DNA from 3 places in the Streptomyces sp. R41 genome. Region 3 is predicted to be linked to each of the others. Evidence: riboswitches for the same ligand, from Rfam matches in the RefSeq annotation. Region 3 holds a riboswitch; each other region holds the start of a gene.
The links. A riboswitch is a leader RNA that binds a small molecule or an ion and turns the genes downstream of it on or off. The one in region 3 is predicted to bind cobalamin.
Positions count from the first base shown of each region.

Region 1 (7,035 bases), 6.1 Mb from region 3:
GTCGGCGCCCTCGATGAGCCCCGGGAGCTCCTCCGTGACATCCACCCGGGTCGGATTCCCGATCCGGTACGGGGCGCCGGAGGCACGCGCCGCCAGCAGATCCGTGTCGGCGGTCGACAACAACAACACTGTGCTCATGCGGGCGCTCCCGGTGGAATGAAAGGCAGTCCTGACGGCGCGCCCGACTCGATGAGCCGCCACAGCGCGTCCGTGTCCGCGTGTTCCTCGATCAGATCGCCGAGCCGGTCCAGCTGCTCCTCGCGCAGCGCCGCGAACGACGTGCCGGCGGCCGGCACGAAACGACGGCCCGCGGCGGCCGCCACCTCGCGCAGGAAGGCACGCCGGAATCCGTCCGACTCCAGCGAGCCGTGCCAGTGCGTGCCCCAGACGGCGCCGACCCGGCACCCGTCCAAGAAGGTCTCTCCGCCGGTGACGTCGGCGACTCCGTGGTGGATCTCGTACCCCTCGACGCGCTCGCCGAGCGCCTCACCGACGGGCCGCGTGAGGGTCTTCTCCCGCGCGAACCGCACGCGGACGGGCAGGAGCCCGAGGCCCTCGACATGACCTCGGCGGCTCTCGACCTCGTCCTCGATGTGCTCGCCGAGTACCTGGAAGCCACCGCAGATGCCCAGCACGGGCCGTCCCTCGGCGGCTCTGCGCGCGACGGCGTCCGCGAGGCCGCGCTCCCGCAGCCACTCCAGGGCACGCACGGTCCCGCGCGTACCGGGAATGACGACGAGGTCGGCATCGGCGACCTCCTCGGCCCGGTCCACGAACCGCACGACGACACCCGGTTCGGCGGCCAGCGCGTCCACGTCCGTGAAGTTGGACATGAGCGGGATCGCGCAGACCGCGACCCGGAGGATGTCCTCGCCGACGGGGGAGGTGACCTCCGACTCCCGGACCGCCCCGCGCAGAGAGACCCGAAGCCCGTCCTCCTCGTCGATGCCGAGGCCGTGCTGGAAGGGCAGGACGCCGTACGAGCGCCGGCCGGTGAGGCCGTGCAGCATCTCGAGCCCGGGCTCCAGCAGGGAGACGTCCCCGCGGAACTTGTTGACGAGGAACCCGGCGACGAGCTCCTGGTCCTCGCGCGACAGCAACGCGACCGTCCCGAAGAACGAGGCGAACACGCCGCCACGGTCGATGTCGCCGACGACGAGCACGGGGAGCCGGGCATTCCTGGCGATCCCCATGTTCACGATGTCGGTACGCCGCAGATTGATCTCGGCAGGACTGCCGGCCCCCTCGCAGATCACCGCGTCATACGTGCCCCGCAACTCGGCGAGGCAGTCCAGCACCGTCCCGAGGAGCTGCTCCTGCCGCCCTCCGTGGTAGCCGCGCGCCGAGAGCTCCCCAACGGGCTTGCCCATGAGGACGACCTGACTGCTCCGGTCGCTCCCCGGCTTGAGCAGTACGGGATTCATGAGCGCGGTGGGCTCCACGCGCGCGGCCTGCGCCTGCATGGCCTGCGCGCGCCCGATCTCGGCGCCCTCGCGCGTCACGAACGAATTCAGCGACATGTTCTGCGCCTTGAAGGGCGCGACCTTGACGCCCTGCCGCACCAGCCACCGGCAGACCCCGGCGGTCACGACACTCTTGCCGGCGTCGGAGGTGGTCCCGGCGATGAGCAGCCCGCCGCCCGTCATGACGTCCTTCCCAAGTGCTGTGGGCAATCGTTCCGCAGGGCGATGGGGGTTCCCCCTGCTCGGGCCAGGCCGAGAGCTTGCGGGAGGGTGGACACAGCGACCAGCGCCGGGCGCCTCATGACCCGGCCCCGCAACAGCGCGGCCCCGGCACTGACCCCCAACGCCAGCCAGCCGACGCGCCGCGACAACCGCACGGCCCGTTCGATGTCGTCGACCACGACAGCGCGGCCCTCCCCATTGAGTACGGGCCGGTGCTCGACCCGCCCCCCGTACGAGAGCGTCCCGCCCAGCCGCACCCCCAGCGCCCCCGCGAACGAGGCCTCCACGGGCCCCGCGTTGGGACTCGGATGCTTGTGCGCGTCCGCACGCCAGGCGCGCACGGCCCCGCGCCGGTCGCGTCCCGCGACGGCGGCGAGCACGGCGGTCAACCGCGCGCCCGGCCAGCCCGCGACATCGTCGAGCCGCGCGGAAGCCCACCCGAACCGCCGGTACTTGGGGGACTTGTGCCCGACCATGGCGTCGAGCGTGTTCACGGCACGAAAGGCGACAAGCCCGGGCACGCCGCCGACAGCCCCCCACACCAGGGCCCCCACCACGGCATCGGAGGTGTTCTCGGCGACGGACTCGACGACGGCTCGCGCGATGCCGTCGGAGTCGAGCGCCTGGGGATCCCGCCCGCACAGATGCGGCAGTCGCTCCCGGGCCACTTCGACGTCGCCGACCGCGAGCGCGTCGCCGATCGCGCGGGCCTCGCGCCCGAGGGAGGTCCCTGCGACGACGGCCCAAGTGGCCGCGGCGGTCAGTGCGATGGAGGCGGTACGGGATCGGCGTACGGAATGGCGGGCCAGCGCCGCGAGGCCGGTGGCACCGCCCACGCACACGGCGGTGTGCAGCGCGCCCCACCCGCGGTGGTCCCGCCACAGCACCCGCTCCACGGCTCCCGCGGCCCGCCCGAACGCGGCGACCGGATGCCCCCGGCGAGGGTCGCCGAGCAGCAGGTCAGCGAGAAGGCCGGCGGCGGCGCCGTACGCGAAGACGCGATCGGCACGCACCGGTTCAGCCGACCGTCAGGTCGGGCACAACTGTAGTTCGCGTAGTTCGCGTCGTTCGCACAGAACTTGGGCAGCCGCGCATGGCGATATGTCCTCACTCAGGGTGTCCACGCCCTGGTTCGACGAGACCGGCGGTGAGAGTTCCTGGCTCCCGGGGGCTTCCTTCCCCGGTGACAGTGGCGGGACCGCGCCGGACTCACACCGGCTTCCTCTCATGTCGCCGTACTTGGCTCCGGCAGTCCACCACGGGGTTAGAACAGCCGTCAACTTGCTGTTGACCTGGGGCGGAAGAGTGTGCTGAGGCCCACACGGGGCCGGTTTTCCCCTAGGCCGACAAATTGAGCCTTCATAGACTGGAATACGACAATCGGAGAGCGGTCCGAGAGTGGTTGGTTCCGGGTCGTGGCGTGGTGGGGTGGTTCGTGGCGGCCCTCTGGGCCGACCAAGATCACGGCGCTATCGTGCATCGGCATGGGCGGGAAACGACGGACACGCGTCGGGGGACGCCGGCTCTCGGGCAGCAGGAGGTCGGCGTGTCCAATGAGAACTCGTTCGGGCGAACCTGGCGCAAGAGCAGCTTCAGCGGGGCCGATTACGAATGCGTCGAGGTGGCCTTCGTCGAAGACGGGGTGATCGTCCGTGACTCGCAACATCCGTCGGGGCCGTATGTCGTCCTCTCCGCCGAGCGGTGGCGGACGTTTCTGACGGCTTTCGCCGGTTCGGGGGGAGGGGAGAAGGATGACTGACCATCATCTCGCCGAGGTACGGGCCTCGGTGAACGGCGTGCGTGGGGGCGCGCGAAGGGGGTCCGTGGCCCTGGCGATCGCGCTGACGTGCGTGCTGCTCGGCGCGGCGGCCACTCTGGTCGGCGCGGCCGCCGCACTGTTCGTGGACGGTCCGCCCGCACGGCTGGCCACCTGGGTGCTGGTGGCCGCCGCGGTCGCGGTGACCGTGGGACTGCGGTGGGGCTTCTCGGAGGTCAGGAGGGATCGTCTGCCGACTGCTCGGGTCGCTGAGCCGGGACCACGGCCCGGCGGTCGTTGCTGAGGGTGGGAACGTCGGCACCGGCCTGCGATATCACCTTGGCCAGCTGACGGCTCACCGCGACCACCGGAGACAGGACCACGGTGGTCACGGTGCCCATCAGCCATGGGTTGTTCATGTGGAAGGCACCCATGACGGCCAGAAGCCCGGCCAGACCCGCGACGAGGACCAGGATGCAGCCGGTGCAGTAGACGATCTTGGTGGTGAACATCCGGACGTGGTCGTCGGTGCGGTGGCGATCCAGGTCGTCCATCCGCTGGGCGCGACCGGCGTCGGCCATCGCGTCACGGACGAGTTGGTTGTAGGAGAGGTCGGCGACGGGAGTCTGCCAGAGACCCGAACCGGCAGCCGTATGGGCCGCCGTGTCGGCGGCGGTCGTATCGACCGTGTCGGACGCGGTGGAGCCGGAGCCATCGGTGGAGCCCGGGCGGGCCGTACCGGCGGAGGCCGGGGTGGCGGAGGCCGAGCCGGTGGGGAGCCCCCTGCCGGAAGGCCCGGCGGCCCCCTGAGCACCATCCGTACCGCCAGTGCGCCAGGGCGTTCGCCTGATGGCAGTGAGGACCTCCCGCCACCACTCTTTCCACGCGGCTGGCAGCATGTGAGGCCTCCTTGCTTCTCCGGGCTCCTGGGCCGGGGAGGTCAGCTGCTGTCGATGCCTTCCCTGATGCGGCTGATCAGGTCGATGGCCTGGTCTCCGCGCAGGGCGATCTCGCGGAGGTATTCGAAGCATTCCTGGTGGCGCACGATCAGCTCGTGGTCGTCACGCATCGACTGGTTTCCCTGGACCTCCAGATACAGCAGGTCCTCGTCATCGGTGAAGCCCAGCAGGATGAAGCTGTTCGGGGTGGAGTAGTGGGCGCCCGCGGTGAACGGGAGTACTTGAAGAGAGACCTTGGGGCGCTCCGACAGGTCGATGAGGTGCTGCAACTGCGCCCGCTGCACGCGGGGTCCACCGATCTGCCGGTGCAGCGCGGCCTCGTCGACGACGAAGAAGGTCCACGGCGGCTCGTCGCCCTCCAGCGCGCGCTCCTGGCGCGCGGTGCGCAGCTCGACGATGCGCCGGGCCCGTGCCTCGTCGACGCGCGGGGCGAGCAGGGCCATCGCGTATTCATCGGTCTGCAGGAAGCCCGGCACCACGATCGGGTTGTACGTGCGGATGGAGGCGGCCGCGCTCTCGTACCCCAGGTACTGACTGAACCCGGGCCCCATGATGTCGTTGTACTCGGCCCACCAGCTGGCGCCCTTCGAGCCACGGGCGGCCTCCTCCAGCTCGGCGCTGAGCTGAGGGTCCGTCACTTCGTACTGCTGGAGCAGGGCGCGCAGATCGGTGACCGAGAGGCTGACGACGCCCTGCTCGATTCTCATGATCTTGGAAAGCGACCAGTCGAGGGCGTGGGCGGCCTGCCCCTGTGACTGCCCGGTGGCCTCGCGGGCCTTGCGGAGCGCGATGCGCAGTCTCCGGCGATTCAGGCTGGGGTCGACATCCCTCGGCATGGGTGGCTCCTCGCTGTCGTCGTGACGGTTCCATGCTTGGCATATGGCAAGGAGCCGTATGTGCGGTCGACGCTAGCAGACAGCTTGATGTCAGTATGCCATATGTCACTTCGCTGCATCGCATGCGCTCGATCGAGTGAGCGGGGAGTGAGCGGTGGGCATGAAAAAGCCGGGTGGGGCGCACTGGAGAAGTGCGCCCCACCCGGCGGAAGGCCGAGGTTCCGGCGGTCGGTCAGGCCACGATGATGAAGATCCCGTACGCCACCGCCGCCGCGCACGCCGCGAAGCAGGCGTAGGCGCCGGTGACCGCGAGGGTGGCGGAGCCGCCCTGGGCCGACGCCGACTCGCGCTTGGAGAGGCCGACGATGCCGAGGGTGAAGAGGCCGACGAGGGCCACGGTGGTGAGGAGGCTGACTCCGAAGACGGAGGCGAGGGCCGCCCAGTCGATGTGCATGCTGTTCGTTCCTTACACCGTGGCCGGGCGGGTGGGCTCCGCGTCCGGGGCCGGGATGGTGGTCTTCAGATCGGTGTCGGCCGTGGCGATCGAGCCGGCCGGCGGCGGGGTGACCGCGGCGATCGCCGTGGTGACGACGCCCGCGGGCTCGGCGGCGACATCGTTCACGTTGTCGACGGTGACCGGCTGGCGACGGGAGAGGTTCCAGATGGCGCCGGCGCCCGCGACGAGCAGCACGCCCGTGGCGACGATGCCCCACGTGCCCTGCTTGGTGAGGAACTCGGCGGAGGCACCGGCCAGACCGGCGGCCGGAAGCGTCAGGCCCCACGCGATGAACATCCGGGTCGCGGTCGACCAGCGGACGACACCGCCCTTGCGGCCGAGGCCGGAGCCCATCACGGCGCCGGAGCAGACCTGGGTGGTGGAGAGGGAGAAGCCGATGTGCGAGGAGGCCAGGATGGCGGTCGCGGCGCTGGTCTGGGCGGCGAAGCCCTGCTGCGGCGCGAGGTCCGTCAGGCCCTTGCCCATGGTGCGGATGATGCGCCAGCCGCCCAGGTAGGTGCCGAGCGCGATGGCCGTACCAGCCGAGACGATGACCCAGGTGGGAGGGTTCGAGCCCGGGGCGAGGACGCCGCCGGTGACCAGGGCCAGGGTGATGATGCCCATCGTCTTCTGGGCGTCGTTCGTGCCGTGGGCCAGTGAGACCAGGCCGGCGGAGGCTATCTGGCCCGCGCGGTAGCCCTTGGCGGTCGCCTTCTCCTCGGCGCGGTTGCCGATCCTGTACGTCAGCCGGGTGGCCAGCATCGCGGCGAGTCCGGCCACGACGGGCGCGGCGACCGCGGGGATCAGCACCTTGGTGACGACGGTCGAGCCGTTCACCGACGACCAGCCGGCCGACATGACCGCGGCGCCGATCAGGCCGCCGAAGAGTGCGTGGGAGGAGCTGGAGGGCAGACCCAGGAGCCAGGTCAGCAGATTCCAGAGGATGGCGCCGACGAGCGCCGCGAAGATCACTTCGGTGCGGATGCCCTCTTCGTTGATGATCCCGCCGGAGATCGTCTTGGCGACCTCCACGGAGAGGAACGCACCGACGAGGTTGAGCACGGCGGACATGGCCACCGCCGTCTTGGGCTTCAGAGCGCCGGTCGAGATGGTCGTCGCCATCGCGTTGGCAGTGTCGTGGAAACCGTTCGTGAAATCGAACACGAGAGCGGTAACGATCACGATTCCGAGGAGGAGCGTGATGTGTTCCATTTACCCAGGCTTCTGTTTGACGTCAGTGGCAGGTGGACCGTAGGCAACCTGAGTGAACGGAAGATGAACTAGGGCAGGCGGTGGGGTGTCT
Region 1 covers NZ_CP163443.1:2,605,141-2,612,175, reverse strand. Annotated here, with positions in the region: gene cobN (cobaltochelatase subunit CobN) at 1-138, opposite strand, end outside; gene AB5J53_RS12315 (cobyric acid synthase) at 135-1,646, opposite strand; gene AB5J53_RS12310 (cobalamin biosynthesis protein) at 1,643-2,698, opposite strand; cobalamin riboswitch at 2,816-2,959, opposite strand; gene AB5J53_RS12305 (DUF397 domain-containing protein) at 3,121-3,444, shown strand; gene AB5J53_RS12300 (hypothetical protein) at 3,437-3,745, shown strand; gene AB5J53_RS12295 (hypothetical protein) at 3,678-4,340, opposite strand; gene AB5J53_RS12290 (helix-turn-helix domain-containing protein) at 4,382-5,236, opposite strand; gene AB5J53_RS12285 (hypothetical protein) at 5,469-5,690, opposite strand; gene AB5J53_RS12280 (anion permease) at 5,703-6,944, opposite strand.
Region 1: linked by a shared signal. The riboswitch ahead of AB5J53_RS12310 (cobalamin biosynthesis protein) and the one ahead of AB5J53_RS39490 (CbtB domain-containing protein) in region 3 are both predicted to bind cobalamin.

Region 2 (7,035 bases), 4.8 Mb from region 3:
AGCGGGGGCGATCGCCGCCGCCGGTACGGCCGTTGCCGACGAGACCCCGCAGAGCCTGGGCGGTGCGACCGCCACCATAGGTGACCTGAAGACGTACGGGTCCGCGGTCATCCATGACAACGGCGAGGACTCGTGGGTGTCCGCCGGACTCTTCGAGATGTCCGTCGACAACGGCGGCATGCTGCAGACCTACTGCATCGACATCCACAACCCGACGCAGCGGGACGCCAAGTACCAGGAGACCTCCTGGAGCGGTACGTCGCTGAGCGGCAACAAGGACGCGGGCAAGATCCGCTGGATGCTGCAGAACTCCTACCCGCAGGTGAACGACCTCGCGGCGCTCGCCGAGAAGGCCGGCGCCGCCGGCCTCACCGAGAAGGACGCGGCGGCCGGCACTCAGGTGGCCATCTGGCGGTACTCGGACGGCGCCGACGTGGACGCGGTGGACCCGCAGGCGGAGAAGCTGGCGGACTATCTGCAGAAGAGCGCGCGGAATCTGGCGGAGCCCAAGGCCTCGTTGGCCCTCGACCCGGCCGCGGTCTCCGGTCACGCCGGCGAGAAGCTCGGCCCGGTCACGGTGCACACCAACGCGGACAGTGTGACGGTGACGCCGCCCTCGGACGCCACCGCCGGCGGGGTGAAGATCGTCGACAAGGACGGCAAGGCGATCACCTCCGCGGCCGACGGCAGCCGGCTCTACTTCGACGTGCCGAAGGACACCGCGGACGGTTCGGCATCGCTGACCGTGCAGGCGTCCACCACCGTGCCGGTCGGCCGCGCCTTCACCTCGGAGACCCGCAGCCAGACACAGATCCTCGCGGGCTCCAGCGAGTCGACGGTCTCCGCGTCGGCGACCGCGAACTGGGCCGAGAAGGGCGCGATACCGGCCCTGTCCGCCGAGAAGAACTGCGCCAAGGGCGGCGTGGACATCACGGCGGCCAACAAGGGCGACGAGGCGTTCACCTTCGAGCTGATGGGGATCGAGCACACCATCGAGGCGGGCGCGTCCCAGACGGTGACCATCCCGCTGCAGGAGGACCAGGCCTACGACTTCACGATCAACGGTCCGAACGGCTTCTCCAAGCGGTTCAAGGGCGTGCTCGACTGCAAGACCCAAGGCAGTACGAGCGACATCTCGACCCAGACGGTCAGTGAGCCGAGCCCGGCGACGGTGGGCGGCACCTCCACCGGAGACACCGACCTCGCTGAGACCGGCGGCTCCAGCACGACCCCGATCATCGCGGGCATAGCCATCGCCCTCGTGGTGATCGGCGGCGCGGCAGTGCTCTTCGTCCGCAAGAAGCAGGCACGGGTCCAGGACTGAACAACACAGCACCTTGGCAACTCAACAGTGAGTGACCGCACCACGGTGACTCCATGAGCCCGCGGCCCCGGCAAGCCCCCCAGGCGTCCGGGGCCGCACCCATTCCGGCCACCGTCCGCCTGGGGCGGCTCAGCCCTTGTCGGACGCGCAGTGCTCGAGGAGTTCGGCGGTCGGGCCGTCGGTCACCCGGTAGCGCACGACCCGCCCGTCCTTGTCGCCCTCGACCACCCCGGCGGTACGGAGCAGACGCAGGGCCTGGGACACGGCGGGGTCATTCATACCGGTCGCGATGGCGAGGTCGGAGACGGCGAGGGGGCCGGCCCGGTGCAGGGCCAGCAGAAGGGCGAGACGACGCGGGTCGGCGAGGAGCGAGAAGCGGTCGGCCCAGGTGCGTACGTGCCCGGGCTCACCGATGGCGGCGACGGCGTCGCAGACCCGATGGCCGTCGATGGTCCGGCGGTCGGCGCGCTCGGCGGGGACGAGGTGCATGGGGTCATCTTCGCAGGCGACCCCATGTGATCTTCAATACCTGCGCAGCTGTGCAACTTTGCAGGAGACCCCGGCCGCCCCTACGGTGGGTGGGCCGTGGTGTTCGGGAAGACCGGTGACGGCCCCTCAGGGGCCCAGACCGGAGCGGCCCTCGCCACTGTGATCGGGGGGAGTTCCCGTCCCGTGCCGCCCGCGGGCGGCGCCACTGGCCGCAAGGCCGGGAAGGCAGGGGCGGGCACGTGTACCCGTAAGCCAGGAGACCGGCCACGGCATCTCACGAAGTGATCCACGAGGTGCTGGAGCGTGACCGTATGACCCTGCCCACGCAGTCGTCCCCCGCCACCGGGTTCCGGTGGCGCCGCGAGGACACCGTCCGAACCGCTGTACTCCTGGCCGTGATCGCGGCTTTGCACGTCGTCGCGTTCGGCATCCTGTTCCTGCTCGTCGTGCCGGAGCACTACGAGGTCGGGTCCAAGGCGTTCGGCATCGGCCTGGGCGTGACCGCCTACACCCTGGGCATGCGGCATGCCTTCGACGCGGACCACATCGCCGCGATCGACAACACCACGCGCAAACTGATGGCCGACGGCAAGCGGCCCGTGTCGGTGGGCTTCTGGTTCGCGCTGGGGCACTCCAGCGTGGTGGTCGTGCTCGCCGCGCTCATCGCCGGAGGCACCCAGCTGGCCGGGCGCATCATGAACGAGGGCTCCAGCACCCACCAGGTGCTCGGCGTCATGGGCACCACGGTCTCCGGGTCCTTCCTCTACCTGATCGCCGCCCTCAACCTCGTCGCGCTGATGGGCATTCTGCGGGTCTTCCGGGCGATGCGGGCGGGTACATACAACGAGGAAGAGCTCGAACAGCACCTGGATTCCCGTGGGTTCATGAACCGGATCCTCGGTCGCTTCACGAAGTCCATCACGCGGCCGGGGCAGATGTTCCCGCTCGGCTTTCTCTTCGGGCTCGGCTTCGACACCGCCACCGAGGTCACGCTGATGGTGATGGCGGGCAGCGGCGCGGCGGCCGGGCTGCCCTGGTACGCGATCCTGTGCCTGCCGCTGCTGTTCGCGGCGGGGATGAGCCTGTTCGACACGCTGGACGGCACGTTCATGAACTTCGCCTACCAGTGGGCCTTCTCCAACCCGGTGCGCAAGGTCTTCTACAACCTCACCATCACCGGCCTGTCCATCGCCGTGGCCTTCTTCATCGGCACCATCGAGCTGGTGGGCGTGCTGCACGACAAGCTCGCCCTGCGCGACGACGTTACCGACTGGATCGCGGGGCTCGACCTGGACAACGTCGGGTACATCATCGTCGGCCTGTTCGTGGTCGTCTGGGCCGCGGCCGTGGCGTACTGGCGGCTGGCCAAGGTCGAGCAGCGGTGGGCGGTCCGCCCCGCCGACGGGAGTTGAGACCGGCGGGGCGGCAGCCGCATACGGCTGGGCACATCGGCTAGGGGCGGGCGCTCCGGCCGCGTGCGAGGGCGAATCCGGCCGCGGCCAGGCCGAGGACGCCGACGATCAGACCCGCGATGCCCAGGCCGCGAGCGGTCGAGTCACTGCTCTTGCCGCTCGCGGTCGAGGTCTTGGCGTCCGAGGCCGGTGACGAGGCCGCGCCGGAGGGTTCCACGGAGGAGTCCTCCCCCGTGGCCTTGGCGGTGAGCTTGAGCACCGGCGCCGGGTTCTCCGGCTCCTCGCCGCCCTTGGGTGTCTCCTCGATCCACCGGACGACATTGCCGTCCGAGTAGGTCTGCAGCGTCTTGAACTCCAACTGATCGGCATCATCGGGAAGTTGACCGAAGGCGACGTTGAAGTCCTGGAACTCGCCGTGGCGGATCCTGCCGCCCGTCCAGGTGATCTCGGAGACGGCGTCGGTGATCGTGCCGTCGTCGGTCTTGATGGGCTTCTTGAGCTTGGTGGTCGTCACCTTCGCGGTCCAGCCGGACTGCGGAGTGACCAGGACACCCAGGACCGGGTGGTCGGTGGGCAGGAAGACCTGCACCTTCGTGGTGCTCGCGGTGTCCTCCTCGTTGGGGACGCGGAAGGTCAGCACGCCGTCCGTGGCGCCCTTGGCGTAGCTCTCGGGGTGGACCGTCACATGCGCGAAGGCCGCGCCCGCGGCGGTCAGGACTCCGGCCGTGGTGAGCGCGGCGACGAGGCCGGCTCGGCGCAGGGTGGTGCGTATCGGGGACATCAGGGGAACTCCGTACTGGTGTGGATGCGGTCAGGGCTTATACGCGAGCCCGGCCGGCGGTCCCCGACGGGAGACGGCGTGCCGCAGCAGCACCTGCCGCAGCGGCCACGTCTCAAAGGCGTTCCGGCAAACGACGTCCCGTTGGGCCCGTGCGGGAGACGGTCCCGTCCGCACCCGCCACCATGCCGCGAGCCCGGGCACGAACGCCACGGCCCACCGCAGTAGGGACCACAGGGCGGCCTCGCCGCGCCGCAGCCACCAGGTCGCGAGCAGGGCGGCGGCCACATGCGCTGCCGTGGCGTGGGGCGTCATGGCGTGTGCGTGCGCGGGCATCATGTGCGCCCCGTGCATCGTCATCGCCATGCGCGGGCGGGCGGCCTCGAACCCGAGGTGAAGTCCGGCCTGCGCGGCCAGCATTCCGAGGCCGATCCCGAGCAGGGACCGCTCCCGGCCGCCCAGCAGACAGCCGGCCGCGAAGACGGTGAGGAACCCCGCACCGTCCGCCCACAGCGGCGGCGCCTCCCCGGTCGCCAGACCGTGCCCCCCGGCGGCCAGCAGCACGCACAGCACGGCGAACACCGCCGCGCGCAAGCTCCGTACCGCCAAGGACGCACTCATGGAGCCCAGATACTGCCACGGTGAGCGAGCGGCCGTCGCCGCTTCCCCCGGAGCCGCCTCCTCCCGGGCGGCCGAGTGCGCTTTCCTGGCTCGGGTAGGGTCCGGCTGAGCGTGGGAGGGACCTGACATGCAACTTCGCTGTGCCGTGCTGGACGACTTTCAGGGCGTCGCGACCAAGATCGCGGACTGGGCGCCGATCGCGGACGAGGTGGAGGTCGTCAGCTTCCGCGAGCACTTCGCGGACGAGGACGCGCTGGGGGCCGCCCTCGCGGACTTCGACATCGTCGTCACCCTGCGCGAGCGGGTGCCCTTCCCGGCGTCGCTGCTGGCCCGGCTGCCGCGGCTGAAGCTGCTGATCGCCTCCGGGATGCGCAATTCGGTGATCGACCACGCGGCCGCCGAGGCGCACGGCGTGACCGTGTGCGGGACCCCGAGCTCCTCGACGCCTCCGGTCGAAATGACCTGGGCGCTGCTGCTCGGCCTGGCGCGGGGCATCGTCACGGAGAACAACGCGCTGCGGGCAGACGGCCCCTGGCAGAGCACCGTCGGCGCCGATCTGCACGGCCGCCGGCTCGGTCTGCTCGGGCTCGGGAAGATCGGCGGCCGGGTGGCCCAGGTGGGCCTCGCCTTCGGTATGCGGGTCAGCGCGTGGAGCCAGCACCTCACCAAGGAGCGCGCCGCCGAGGTGGGGGTTGAACTGGCCGCCTCCAAGGAGGAGTTGCTCGCGAGCAGCGACTTCGTCTCCGTCCACCTCGCGCTCGGCGACCGCACCCGGGGCCTGATCGGCGCCGCCGAGCTGGCCCTCCTCAAGCCGACCGCCTACCTCGTCAACACCTCACGGGCGGCGATCGTCGACCAGGACGCGCTGCTCGCCGCGCTGCACGGGGGCAGGATCGCCGGAGCGGGCGTCGACGTGTTCGACATCGAGCCGCTCCCCGCCGACCATCCGATGCGCTCGGCGCCCCGCCTGCTGGCCACCCCGCACCTCGGCTATGTGTCGCGGGCCAACTACGAGACGTACTACAGCGCGGCGGTCGAGAACATCCAGGCGTTCCTGTCGGGCACACCGGTACGCCGCCTCGGCTGAGCCGGGCACACCACAGGCACGCCATCTCGGCTGGGGCGCACCCCCTACCGCCACCCCGGCTGACGGGCACCCCCGTACGCCGCCTCGGCCGAACGGCCGCCATGCCTCTCGGGCTACCGCGCCACACCTGGCCACCTCAGGCGGCTTCAGGCGGTTTCAGGCCATTCAGGCCGCCGAGGGCCGCCAGTAGAAGCCGTACTGCCGCGTCAGATGATGCAGGTCCACCAGATAGCGCCGCAGCGTCACATGGTCGACCGGTGCGTCCTCGCACCAGGCACGCAGCTTCTCGTTGACTGTCCGCTCCGGATACTCGACGCCCGGCTCGAAGGTCCGTTCGGCGATGTGCCGGAGCACGACCAGCTTGCGCTGCCACTGGGCGGGCAGCCGGATCAGCCGCCCCTCGCGTACGAAGGTTCGCAGGACCGCCTCGGTCCGCTCGTCCCCGGTGCCGTAGCTCTCGACCGAAGCCGAAGCCCGCGCCGAGCCCTCACGGGCAAGCTGCCTGAAGTGCCCGTAGGCGACGCTCAGTCCCCTGTCGTCCGTCGCCGTGATCACCTCCTGCTCCTGGAGGCGCCGCAGGGCCGACGCGGCGTCCTTCGGGGACAGCCCGGCCGTCTCCATGACCTTCGCGGGCGTGTCGGCGCCGAGGGCTACGGCGGCGAAGGCGCGTACCCGGCTCTCCTCGGCGAACAGACGGATCAGTTGGTCGGTTGCCATGCCCGGAGGCTAGTTGACGGCCCACGCGACGCCGAAACGAATTTCGGGCGGGCTGCGGGCCGCTCGCCGCGGGATCGCCGGATCCGCCCAATGGCCTGTTCGGAAAGGGTGATCCCCCGATGAACGCCCTGCCCGGCCGTGGGCGCATACGGCCCCGACCGTACGCGCACAAGAGCCCCGGCGCCTCGAGCGCCGGGGCTCTTGCCGTGCACGCAGCCGGTCAGGCGTACCGATAGATCCGGCTCACGTCCTCCATCTCGTACGGCGTCACGTCCCACGGCGGCATCTTCTCGTGCCGGGCGACAATCCGCCCGTGCTGCTCACTGCCGGGGCCGGGCGGATTGGCCGGCAGGTAGCGGGCGCCTTGGTGCTGTCGCTGCCAGCGGGTCCACTGCAGATCGATGAAGGCGTGGTGCACCCAGAAGACAGGGTCGTTGACGGAGGCGGCGCCGAGCATGACACCGCCGACCCAGCGGTGGACGCGGTTGTGGTTGCGCCAGGCGACGCGGTCCCGCCCGGTCCGCCACCCCTCCAGCTTGTTGCGGAGACCGTTGGTGCACGTGGAGTCCCAGGGCGAGGTGTCGTAGACCGGGTCGGCTAGCGCGGA
Region 2 covers NZ_CP163443.1:3,906,489-3,913,523, forward strand. Annotated here, with positions in the region: gene AB5J53_RS18020 (LAETG motif-containing sortase-dependent surface protein) at 1-1,324, shown strand, start outside; gene AB5J53_RS18025 (winged helix-turn-helix domain-containing protein) at 1,454-1,813, opposite strand; cobalamin riboswitch at 1,894-2,097, shown strand; gene AB5J53_RS18030 (HoxN/HupN/NixA family nickel/cobalt transporter) at 2,125-3,225, shown strand; gene AB5J53_RS18035 (YcnI family protein) at 3,266-4,006, opposite strand; gene AB5J53_RS18040 (hypothetical protein) at 4,037-4,624, opposite strand; gene AB5J53_RS18045 (D-2-hydroxyacid dehydrogenase family protein) at 4,752-5,711, shown strand; gene AB5J53_RS18050 (DUF2087 domain-containing protein) at 5,877-6,428, opposite strand; gene AB5J53_RS18055 (tyrosinase family protein) at 6,649-7,035, opposite strand, start outside.
Region 2: linked by a shared signal. The riboswitch ahead of AB5J53_RS18030 (HoxN/HupN/NixA family nickel/cobalt transporter) and the one ahead of AB5J53_RS39490 (CbtB domain-containing protein) in region 3 are both predicted to bind cobalamin.

Region 3 (7,035 bases):
TCCCCAGGCACCGTCCGGCCCCACCAGCCACTACCAGACCCGCTGGTGGGCGAGGATCGAGTGCGACCCGTGGCGCCCCCGACACGAGACCGTGGACCGCCGCCTGCTCCCGCCGCACGAGGCCATCGACGCCCTGTCCTGGCGGCGCAAGGAGATCGTGACCCTCCTGCTGGACCTGGCACTCGCCGCCGAGCACAGCGACGTAGCCGAAGAGAACGGGCGCTGAGGCGGAGGATTTCAGCGAACCGCCTGTACCGCAGCCGCTGACCCTGCTGGACCGGCTGCTCCCCGTGTACGCCGAGGTGCTGGCAGACCTGCGGGCAGCCGGCGCTGACTGGGTTCAGCTCGACGAGCCCGCCCTCGTCCAGGACCGCACCCCGGCCGAACTGAAGGCCGCCGCCCGTGCCTACCGCGAACTCGGCGCCCTCGCCGACCGGCCAAAACTCCTCTGATCGCCTCCTACTTCGACCGGCTCGAAGAAGCCCTGCCCGTCCTGGTCAAGGCCCCGGTCGACGGGCTCGCCCTCGACTTCACCGGACCCGCCGCGGCCAACCTCGACGACCTGGCGTTCGTCGGCGGCCTGCCCGGCAAGCGCCTGGCCGCGGGTGTCGTGGACGGCCGCAACGTCTGGATCAACGACCTCGGAAAGTCCCTGTCCACCCTGGGCACCCTCCTCTGCCTCGCCGGCCGCGTGGACGTGGCCGCCTCCTGTTCCCTCCTGCACGTCCCCCTGGACGCCGCCGACGAACCCGGCCTGGACCCGCGGACCGCCCGCTGGCTGGCCTTCGCCCGCCAGAAGACCACCGAGATCGCCACGCTCGCCCGCGGCCTCACCGAGGGCACCTGCGCGATCGCCGCCCAACTCAAGGCCAACCGTGCCGACTTCGCCTCCCGAGCCGGATCCGCCCTCACTCACGATCCCGCCGTGCGCGCCCGGGCCGCGGCGATCACCGGCGCTGACGCCCGCCGCTCCCAGCCATACTCCGAACGGGTCACGGCTCAACGTGCCCACCTGCGCCTGCCGCTGCTGCCGACGACCACCATCGGCTCCTTCCCGCAGACCGACGAACTGCGCTTCTCCCGCGCGGACTTGAGGGCCGGACGAATCGACGCGGTGGCGTACGAGCAGCGCATCGAGGCCGAGATCCGCGAGGTCATCACCTTCCAGGACAAGGCCGGCCTCGACGTCCTGGTCCACGGCGAAGCCGAACGCAACGACATGGTCCAGTACTTCGCCGAACAGCTCACCGGTTACCTCGCCACCCAGCACGGCTGGGTCCAGTCCTACGGCACGCGCTACGTACGCCCGCCGATCCTGGTCGGCGACATCTCCCGCCCCGACCCGATGACGGTGCGCTGGACGACGTACGCCCAGTCCCTCACCGACCGCCCGGTCAAAGGCATGCTCACCGGCCCGGTCACCATGCTCGCCTGGTCCTTCGTCCGCGACGACCAGCCGCTCGCCGACACCGCCCGTCAGGTCGCGCTGGCCCTGCGGGAGGAGGTGGGCGACCTTGAGGCGGCCGGGACTTCGGTCATCCAGGTCGACGAGCCCGCGCTGCGGGAGACGCTCCCACTGCGGGTGGCGGACCGGCCCGGCTACCTGCAGTGGGCCACGGAGGCGTTCCGCCTGACGACGTCCGGCGTTCGCCCGGACACCCAGATCCACACGCACATGTGCTACGCCGAGTTCGGCGACATCGTCCAGGCCATCGACGACCTCGACGCCGACGTCATCAGCCTGGAGGCCGCCCGCTCCCACATGCAGGTCGCCGACGAACTCGCCGCGGCCGGTTACGCGCGAGGTCGGCCCCGGCGTCTACGACATCCACTCACCGCGCATCCCCAGCACCGACGAGTCAACTGCCTCGTTGTACAAGGGACTTGAGGCCATCCCGAGCGAACGGCTCTGGGTCAACCCCGACTGCGGCCTGAAGACCCGCGGCTGGCCCGAGGTCCGCGCCCCCTGGAGAACCTCGTCACCGCCGCCCGCCAGGTCCGCTCCACCCTGACCGGCACCGAGTCCTGACACACGAGGGGCCGCCGTGATGGAGCGAACGGTCCCACGGCGGCCCCTCCCCCCTGCGCCTTTTACTCGGCTGCGGTCAACGGCCGCCCGCAGCGCAGATTCCACCGTCCTGACCGGCCGCTGAGCTCCGTCACGCTCAACGGGGCGACGTCGAGCCGCCAGAAGGTCTGCGCGGGGACCGCGAGCGCGTGCACCAGGCCCGCCCGTACGACGGCGGGCTCGGCAACCGCGAGGATCCGCCCGCCGTGCCCGGACCACGACTCCAGCCAGTTCCCGACGCGGTCCACCAGATCCACCACCGACTCACCGCCGTGCGGCGTCACGGCCGGATCGGCCAGCCACTCGGCGATCCCCTCCGGCGCCTCCTGGGCGAGCTCGTCCAGCGACCGGCCCCGCCAGCGACCCACATCGAGATCCCGCAACTCCCGTACCACAGCGGCATCCAGGCCGAGGGCTTCGGCGGTACCGCGGCACCGCTCCGACGGGGCGGTGAGCATCACTTCGTGCGGTGGCAGGGCATCCGCGGCCGCACGGGCCCGCCGTGCGGCCGACTCGTCCAGCGGCGCGTCGTCGAACCGGACCTGTCGCAGGGCCGCGTTGACCGCCGGCGACACCAGGGTGATACGCGCCACCAACATTCCCTTCATCTGCACCAATTCGCCCAACTAGGGGCGCGCATTGCGCCACATGCGCCGTAGCGGCCGTGGCCGTCGCGCGCTACGGTCTCATGGACATCGACGGCGTATGGAAGTCCGGTGAGAATCCGGCACGGTCGCGCCACTGTATGTCCGGCACAGGACCCGCACTCCGGGGCCCATGTCGGACGAGTCAGACCCAGGCCGTCGGACGAGCACCAATGACCGGGACGCGTTGTTCCCAGGAGGTTCCGCCATGGCCCAGTCCGCCATTCCCGCGCCGAGCGCACCCCAGGTGTCGGAGATCACCCCCATCTCCCTCAAGGCGATCGCGCCGTGGGCGGCCTTCATCGGCATCCTCGCGCTGATCCTCCTGTACTTCGTCGGAGCCGAGCAGGGCGCCACCGCCCTGATCTCCGGCGAGAACGTGCACGAGTGGGTGCACGACGGCCGCCACCTGCTCGGCTTCCCCTGCCACTGACACAGCTGACACCGCTCACCAGTCTCGGCCTCGTCCCCAGGGGAATCGAAGAAGACCATGAACTCCATATCGGTAAGGGCGCTACTCGTCCGCGGCATGCTCGCCGGCCTCGCCGCCGGCGTGCTGGCGCTGATCGTCTCCTACCTGCTCGGCGAGCCCCGCGTGGACTCCGCCATCGCCTACGAAGAGGGCCACAGCCATGAGCACGGCGTGGAACTCGTCAGCCGCACCATGCAGTCGACCGCCGGTCTGGCCACCGGTGTCCTGATCTACGGCGTTGCCATCGGCGGCATCGCGGGCCTGGCCGTCTGCGTCGCCCTGGGCCGCATCGGCCGCTTCGGCCCGCGCGCCACAGCGGCCCTGGTCTCCATGGCCGCGCTGATTGCCGTATACGTCGTCCCGTTCCTGAAGTACCCGGCCAACCCGCCGTCCGTGGGCGACCCCGACACCATCGGCAAGCGCACCACTTTGTACTTCCTGATGGTCGCGCTGAGCGTGCTCCTCGCCGTCGCGGCGACGATCCTCGGCAAGCGCCTGGCCCCGCGCCTGGGCAATTGGTACGCCACGGTGGCCGCGGCGGCGGCCTTCGTCGCGGCCGTCGGTCTCGCCTACGCCTTCCTGCCCGCCATCAACGAGGTACCCAAGGACTTCTCGGCAACCCTGCTGTGGCAGTTCCGCCTGGCGGCCCTGGCCATCCAGGCCACCCTGTGGGTGTCCTTCGGCCTGGTCTTCGGCCACCTCGCCGAACGCCTCCTGTCCCCTCGTCCGGTGGCGAAGACCAGCACCGGCACGACGACCGGCGCCGCAACCGCGGCGCACTGACACCCCCGCTGAACGCTGAACTCCGTTGCGCCGTCAGGCCTGCCATCTGGCACGCCGGACGGCCCAACGGCGTTGAGCGAGAGGGACTTGTAGGCCGCGGTGAGTCTCTCGTGGCCGAGCTCGACCGGCCACATCCAAGTTCGTAGGGTTCGGGCTTCATGGTGTACGAGGCCCGCAGCGACCATCCCTCCCTCGACGTCACCTACTTCCGCAACCGGCGGTTCTCCGCGTCCGTCGCCGCCATCGGCTCGGGTATCTTCGCGGCCACCGGCCACCGGCCACCGGCCACCGGCCACCGGCGCGCAGTGCGCGGCGCCTTGCCCACGGTCGGCGGTCAGGCGACGCCGATGTGCTGGACGTGGCCCTCGGCCGGTTCGTAGACGGGCCAGCCGGGATTGCCGGTCTCAGCGAACCGTATCCACGATCGGTGGATCCGGGCGGCGAGGGGGGCTGACGGTTCGGCGTTGCCGAGGAGCCCTCGTGGGCCGCGCAGTGATGGCAGGGACAGGCGGTCGAAGACGAACGGCAACTCCATGACATGGCTGGCGCCCAGTCGCCCGTCGATCGCGTCGGAGCGCCAGACGAATTCGTAGCAGTACGTCCGTCCGGCCGCAGCGCTCGCGTGTGCGGCGGCCATCTGCCGGGAGCCGGCTGTGAACAGCCCGTCGCCGAGGATGGTGGTGCGCAGGTCGGCGGCTGAGGCGGATGGGTGCTGTGCTCGGTAGGCACGGACGGCTTCGTCGGGGTCGGGGTGGAACTGCGCCGCGGTGTCCCGGACATCGGCATCGGTGGTGCTCGCCAGGAGTCCCAACGGGGCAAGGTAGAGACTGCCCTCGTCGAGATTGGCGCCGATCAGCAAGTCGACCTCGTCTCCCTGGCCGGCGGCGACCGCGGTGGCCGGCTGGCGCTCGCTGACCAGGCTGAAGGAGGTGATGCCGCCGAGCGGGTCGTGGTGGGTGGACGTGCGCAGGTCCAAGCCGGTCAGGCCGGCCATGACGGCGACGAGGCGCTCGTCGGGGATCTCGGCCAGGGTTTTGACTGTGGGTTCAAGGTCCAGCTCGCGTCCGACCGCCGCGGTGACAATGCCGGCCTGGTCGGGAGTGAAGGCGCCGGTGCCGGTGCCGCTCTGGATGATCGCCCGTCGGACGAGGCCGGCCGAGGCCGGGTCGGCGAGGATGCCGCCGACGATGATGGCTCCGGCGGACTGGCCGAAGAGCGTGACGTTGCCGGGGTCACCGCCGAAGCGGGCGACGTTCTCCCGGATCCAGTGCAGGGCGGCCAGGACGTCGAGCATGCCGCGGTTGTCCGGAGCGTCAGGCAGGTGCAGGAAGCCGGGGATGCCCAGGCGGTAGTTGACGGTGATCAGCACGACGCCGTCGCGGGCGAAAGCCGTTCCGTCGTAAAGCGGTGCACGGCTGGAGCCCGCGACGAACCCTCCGCCGTGCACGAACACCATGACCGGCCGGGTCGGTCCATCGGATTGCGGGGCCCAGATGTTCACGGTGAGGTAGTCGTCCCCGCGCTGCCAGCCCGGGCCGAAGTAGGGCGACATGTCGAGGGTGCCGAAGGAGTCCCGGGTGGGCTGGGGCGCGGTCGGTCCCGGCCGCGTCGCGTCACGGATCCCGGTCCACCGTTCGTGCGGGCTCGGCGCGGCGAAGCGCCTGCGTCCGACAGGCGGTGCGCAATAGGGCACATCGAGGAAGACAGTCCCATGTCCGTGGCGGCGACCGCGGATCGGGCCTGAGGTGGTGGTGACGGTGGCGGGATCGGCGGGTGCCATCTCGGATCTCCTCGCTGCTGGTTGCTCACGTGGATGCCGCCGCTCCGGGGTGGCCGGAGCGGCGGCGGGGTGGAATCGGGGTCAGTACCGGGTGATCGGCGCCCACTTCTTGATCACGAATCCGCTGCCCTTGTCCTCGACTTCGAGGGCGCTGTGGCCGCTGAAGTGGGCGGGCAGGACGAGGGCGTTGGCGTCGGCGGCCCAGCCGAGCAGCCTGCGGCGGGTTGTGCGGGCCTGGTCCGGGTCCTGGCAGAAGCAGCTGTTGTGGTCGGGCTGCATGACCTGCAGGGGAGTGTGCATCAGGTCGCCGGCGAACAGGGCACGGTCGCTGCCGGAGGCCAGCTTGACGACGCTGGACCCGGGCGTGTGGCCGGGGGCTGCTTCCAGGCGCAGGCTCGCGTCGATGCGGTGGCTTGTCTCCCACAGCTGGACCTGTCCCGCGGCGTGCACGGGGGCGACGCTGTCCTCGAAGACGTTCTCGTTGACGCCGCCGGCGATGTCCGGGTTGTTCTCCGGGTTCCAGAAGTTGAAGTCGGCCTTGGGCATCAGGTGGGTGGCGTTCGGGAACGTGGGCACCCAGGCGCCGTCGATCAGGCGGGTGTTCCAGCCGACGTGGTCGACGTGCAGGTGGGTGTTGACCACCAGGTCGACGTCTTCGGGCCGCACACCGGCGCGGGCGAGGTTGCCGAGGTAGTCCAGCCGCAGGTGGTCCCATCCGGAGACGGCCGGGCGGGACTTGTCGTTGCCGACGCCGGTGTCGACCAGGATGGTCCTGCCCTCGCTGCGCAGCAGCCAGGTCTGCATGGCGACGTGGACCATGGCGTCGTCGGCACCCAGATGGTCGGGCACCAGCATCTCGCGGTGTTCCTGCCAGGCATGCTCGGGCAGGTCGGGGAAGAACTGGTCCGGGGGCATGATCGGACCGTGCATCTCCTCGATGCGGGTGACGGTGACATCGCCGAGTTCGAGCTCGTGCATGGTCTGCATGGCGTTCTCCTGACGTGCGGGTCTTCTCGGGAGACCGGGGGTGGCCGTGACCGGCCGACCCGGGTGTCGACAGAGCGGGGCGGCCAGGGGAGCCGGTGTGCTTCCCCGGGTGTGCGCTTCCGGCCGACGCGGTGCTAGTCGTCGTTCAGGTGGGCGAGGAGAAGGTTGGGGTCCTTGGCGGTGACGTAGGCGGCGCTCAGCACGTAGACGGTGTCGCCGCGCAGGGCGATGGACGTGGGGTTCTGCAGGCCGTCGGCCGGGGTCAGCACGATGGAGTGGCTGCCGTCGGGCTGGACGAGCG
Region 3 covers NZ_CP163443.1:8,704,843-8,711,877, forward strand. Annotated here, with positions in the region: gene AB5J53_RS39475 (NUDIX hydrolase) at 1-226, shown strand, start outside; partial or broken gene metE (5-methyltetrahydropteroyltriglutamate--homocysteine S-methyltransferase) at 258-2,029, shown strand; gene AB5J53_RS39485 (histidine phosphatase family protein) at 2,092-2,664, opposite strand; cobalamin riboswitch at 2,733-2,888, shown strand; gene AB5J53_RS39490 (CbtB domain-containing protein) at 2,921-3,145, shown strand; gene AB5J53_RS39495 (CbtA family protein) at 3,203-3,967, shown strand; gene AB5J53_RS39500 (hypothetical protein) at 4,126-4,347, shown strand; gene AB5J53_RS39505 (carboxylesterase/lipase family protein) at 4,302-5,747, opposite strand; gene AB5J53_RS39510 (MBL fold metallo-hydrolase) at 5,829-6,725, opposite strand; gene AB5J53_RS39515 (SMP-30/gluconolactonase/LRE family protein) at 6,869-7,035, opposite strand, start outside.